2 regions of the Pinisolibacter sp. DMC19 genome follow, and region 1 is predicted to be linked to the other one. Evidence: predicted binding sites of a transcription regulator. Region 1 holds the regulator's gene; the other holds the start of a gene.

The links. The regulator HrcA, encoded in region 1, represses chaperone genes, less so after heat shock. The targets are predictions, from matches to a motif close to GTTAGCACTCNCNNNNNGNGAGTGCTAAC.
Region 2: the regulator HrcA is predicted to act here: its motif matches at 1,124-1,152, upstream of groES (co-chaperone GroES).

What each region holds. Positions count from the first base shown of each region.
Region 1 is NZ_JBQUZF010000006.1:31,644-34,046, forward strand. It holds gene hslV (ATP-dependent protease subunit HslV) at 1-326, opposite strand, end outside; gene hrcA (heat-inducible transcriptional repressor HrcA) at 569-1,660, opposite strand; gene rph (ribonuclease PH) at 1,814-2,403, shown strand, end outside.
Region 2 is NZ_JBQUZF010000001.1:620,929-623,331, reverse strand. It holds gene groL (chaperonin GroEL) at 1-599, opposite strand, end outside; gene groES (co-chaperone GroES) at 662-949, opposite strand; gene ACT53U_RS02785 (usg protein) at 1,360-1,641, shown strand; gene ACT53U_RS02780 (methyl-accepting chemotaxis protein) at 2,080-2,403, shown strand, end outside.

The DNA of each region.
Region 1 (2,403 bases):
ATCATGGCTTCCAGCCGGCGCAGATAGCGATCGGTGCGCCAGTCCTTGGCGAGCTCGACGCAGGCGCGGGTCAGCTGACCGGGATATTGCTCGAGCTTCTTCTCCAGCCGCTCGAACAGGGTGAAGGCATCGGCAGTGGCGCCGGCGAAGCCGCCGATCACGTCGCCGCGGCCGATCCGGCGCACCTTGCGGGCGGTGTGTTTGATCACGGTCGCCCCGAGCGTCACCTGCCCGTCGCCGGCGACCACGACCTTGGCGCCCTTGCGGACGGCGACGATGGTGGTTCCGTGCCAGCTCTCGGGGGAGGAAGCGGTGGGCGTGGTCATGGGGGGCTCCGGGGGTCTCGGGGGCGCGGATCGCGTCGCGGTTCGTCTCATGTAGGCGTCCCGGCGGACAATGCAAATGGGGGCACGAGACGGCTCGGGCGGGCGGTGGCTGCGGGCCCTCGGATGCCCGCCCCAAATCGACGCCCGCGGTTTCTCACATGCTGAGAAAAGTCAATGAAACCAAATGGATGAACGATGAACCAGATCGTCTCGCATCCGATTCGAACGGCGCCGAATCGATCTCACCCGATCAGCCGGCTGACCAGCTTGGCGGTGTAGTCGACCATCGGCACGATGCGGCCGTAGTGGAGCCGCGTCGGGCCGATGACGCCGAGCACGCCGACGACGCGGGCCTCGGCGTCGCGATAGGGCGCCAGCACCAGCGACGACCCCGACAGCGAATGCAGCTTCGCCTCCGAGCCGATGAAGATGCGCACGCCCTCGCCGCGCTCGGCGTCGCCGAGCAGCTCGATCAGGTCGCGGTTGCGCTCGAGGTCGTCGAAGAGCGAGCGGATGCGCTCGAGGTCTTCGGCGGCGCGGAGATCGTCGAGCAGATTGGCGCGACCGCGCACGATCAGCTGCTGCGGCCGGCCCTCCGCCGCCTCGCCCCAGGTGGCGAGCCCGTCCTCGACGACGCGGGCGGTCAGGTCGTCGAGTTCCGCCTGCCGTTCGCCCTGGAGGCGTTCGAGTTCGGCCCGCGCCTCGGTGAGCGTCCGGCCGCGGATGGTACGGTTGAGATAGTTGGTCGCCTCGACCAGCGCCGAGGGCGGCAGGCCGAGCGGCAGCTCGACGACGCGGTTTTCGACTGATCCGTCCTCGCCGACCAGCACGACGAGGCCGCGCGTCGGCTCGAGCCGGACGAATTCGATGTGCTTCAGTCTGAGATCGGCCTTGTGGGCGAGCACCAGACCGGCGCCGCGCGTGAGGCCGGAGAGCATCTGGCTCGCCTCGGTCAGCACCTCTTCCGGCGTGCGGCCGGCGGCGCGGATCTCGGCCTCGATGCGGCGGCGTTCGCCCTCGCCGAGATCGCCGATCTCGAGCATCGCATCGACGAAGAAGCGCAGCCCGCTCTCGGTCGGCAGCCGGCCGGCCGAGGTGTGCGGGGCGAAGATCAGGCCGGCCTGTTCGAGATCGGCCATGACGTTGCGCACCGAGGCCGGCGACAGCGCCATCGGCAGCAGTTTCGAGATGTTGCGCGAGCCGACCGGTTCGCCGGTGTCGAGATAGCCCTCGACGATGCGTCGGAAGATCTCGCGCGAGCGCTCGTCGAGCTGGGCGAGGCTGCCGGCACCGGCGGCGATCGGCGGTTGGGTGAGGAACGGCGGCTGGGCCATGCTGAATCCGTCGACCCGTCGATCGGGCCGTGGCCTCGATCGTACATCACGGTGGCGGCCGATCAATCGTCCCGCGATCCCGATCGGCCTTTACCTCTGCCCCCCGGCGGGATACGGGAGACCTACGAAACGACGAACGAACGAAAGAAGATCATGCGCCCGTCCAAACGCGCCGCCGACGAACTGCGCTCCGTCAGCCTCGAGCGCGGCGTCGCCAAACACGCCGAGGGCTCCTGCCTGGTGAAGTTCGGCGACACCCACGTGCTCTGCACCGCCAGCCTCGAGGACAACGTGCCGGGCTGGCTGCGCGGCCAGCGCCGCGGCTGGGTCACCGCCGAATACGGCATGCTGCCGCGCGCCACCCACGACCGCATGCGTCGTGAGGTCAATGCCGGCAAGCCCTCGGGCCGCACCCACGAGATCCAGCGCCTGATCGGCCGCAGCCTGCGTGCCGTGGTCGATCTCCAGGCGCTCGGCGAGCGCCAGATCACCGTCGACTGCGACGTCATCCAGGCCGACGGCGGCACCCGCACCGCCTCGATCACCGGTGCCTGGATCGCGCTGCACGACTGTCTCGCCTGGATGAAGGCGCGCGACATGGTCAAGGGCGAGGTCCTCAAGGACCACATCGCGGCGATCTCCTGCGGCATCTATCGCGGCACCCCGGTGCTCGACCTCGACTATGCCGAGGATTCCAACGCCGAGACCGACGCCAACTTCGTCATCACCGGCGCCGGCGGCAT
Region 2 (2,403 bases), on a different contig from region 1:
AGATAGCCGCGATCGAACTGCATGCCCTCGACGACGTCGAGTTCGGTGACGGCGGTCTTGGCCTCTTCGACCGTGATGACGCCCTCGTTGCCGACCTTCTGCATCGCCTGGGCGAGGAAGGCGCCGATCTCGGTGTCGCCGTTGGCGGAGATGGTGCCGACCTGGGCGATCTCGTCGTTCGAGGTCACCTTCTTGGCGCGCTTCTCGAGATCCTTGACGATGGCGGCCACCGCGAGGTCGATGCCGCGCTTCAGATCCATCGGGTTCATGCCGGCGGTCACCGCCTTGGCACCTTCCTTGACGATGGCCTGGGCGAGCACGGTGGCGGTGGTGGTGCCGTCACCGGCGAGGTCGTTGGTCTTCGAGGCCACTTCGCGCACCATCTGGGCGCCCATGTTCTCGAACTTGTCCTCGAGCTCGATCTCCTTGGCGACGGTGACGCCGTCCTTGGTGATGCGGGGCGCACCGTAGGACTTCTCGATGACGACGTTGCGGCCCTTGGGGCCGAGGGTGACCTTCACCGCATTGGCGAGAATGTCGACGCCGCGCAGCATCTTCTCGCGCGCATCGATGGAGAACTTGACGTCCTTGGCTGCCATTTCGGTCTACTCCGGGTGGAATGGAAACTGATGTCGAGGGTGCGGAACTGTTCCGGGAAGCGTCAGGCGACGATGCCCAGAATGTCGCTCTCCTTCATGATCAGGAGGTCCTGACCGTCGATCTTGATCTCGGTGCCGGACCACTTGCCGAACAGCACCTTGTCGCCGGCCTTCACCTCGAGGGCGACGACGGCGCCCTTCTCGTCACGGGCACCGGGGCCGACGGCGACGACTTCGCCTTCCTGCGGCTTTTCCTTGGCGGTGTCCGGAATGATGATGCCGCCGGCGGTCTTCTGCTCGGCTTCGATGCGCTTGACCACGACGCGGTCGTGCAGCGGACGGAACTTCATGGATCTCATCCTCCGATAGGGACAGAGAGTTGGTTTCGGGACCCTGCGGGGCTCCCTGCCGGCCGGTCCGTCGTGCCCATGGAATGAACAGCGTCTGCCGGAGGGCAGAGCACGGAGCCGGTGCGGCTCATCTGGGCAGTGGCGTCGGCGGCTTCAAGAGGGGGCGTGAAAAAAGTTGGCACTCCGTGGATGGGAGTGCCAGACGGCGGCGTCGAGGCGCGAAACGGCCGTGCCCGGCGGATGGTTCCGAAAGGCCGGCGCGGTGCGCTCGGCCATCGTCGACCGATCTGGCAGCACTCTCGCCACGATGCTGCCAAGTGTATGATTTCAAACACTATTAACTGGTATCGGCGTTGCATGGAAGAGGGGGCGACGTTCTGTCCGCGTCGCCACAGCGAGGAGGGTCCACCATGCCGCAACCGATCGTCGACGATGCCTTCCGCCGTCAGCTGGAAGGCTATTCGCTCACCACCGCCCACATCCTCTATCGGATGCCCGATCGTCCGCTCCTGCTGCAGAGCTACCTCTGGCAGGACTACGACATGGCACCGAGGTTTCCCGAGCTCGAGAAGTTCCTCGACTTCTGGGAGCGCGAGCTCGACGGACCGATCCACTCGGTCGAAGTGGCCCACACCAAGATGATCGCCGCGTCCGAATGGAAGCGCGTCGACGGGATCTTCCGCCTGCATTGATGCTCGAACGACACGACAAGAGCCCCCCGACGCGGTGCGCCGGGGGCTTTCTCTCTTGACGGTCCGCAGAGACGTACCGGTGTCGAATCGGCGGTCGTCCGGCACGCCCCGGATGACCACAATGCCCGTCACGTAATCTTGGTTGCAGAGAATTTCTACTGCCTGATTGCCCTGACATTCCGCAACGTCAGGCGGTTTTAACGATGACGATCGCCGAATTAGCAATCTGTTAACGCTGCGCGACCGATTGTTTCTCGTCGAAAGAGTTTCGTCCCGAAAGTCGATCACGCCGATCTCGGCACTCGCCGTCGTGAAGACCGCGAGGCTCCGCGGTCGCGCGTTCGGAAGCTGATGCGAAGACGCGCGCAGCGTCGGCGCTCCGGGACGTCGTGTTCCACGAGCCTCCACCGCGAGAGCATGGAAACCTGGGGAAGTGCCATGAAGAACATATCGATCGCGCAGAAACTGATCGTCGCATTCGGCTTGTTGATCTTCGTGTCGATCGCGCTGAATGCGGTCGTGTTCTTCAACAAGCGGACACTCGAGCAGACCAGCGAGTGGACGTCGCACACCTATCAGGTGCTCGAGCAGGCCAACGACGTGATGGCGGCGATGGTCGATCAGGAGACCGGCTTCCGCGGTTATCTGATCACCGGCAACCCCGACAATCTCGGCCCCTACAAGTCCGGCCGGGAAGAGTTCAAGACCGCCATGGCCAAGATCAAGGCGCTGACGTCCGACAATCCGGCGCAGCAGAAGCGG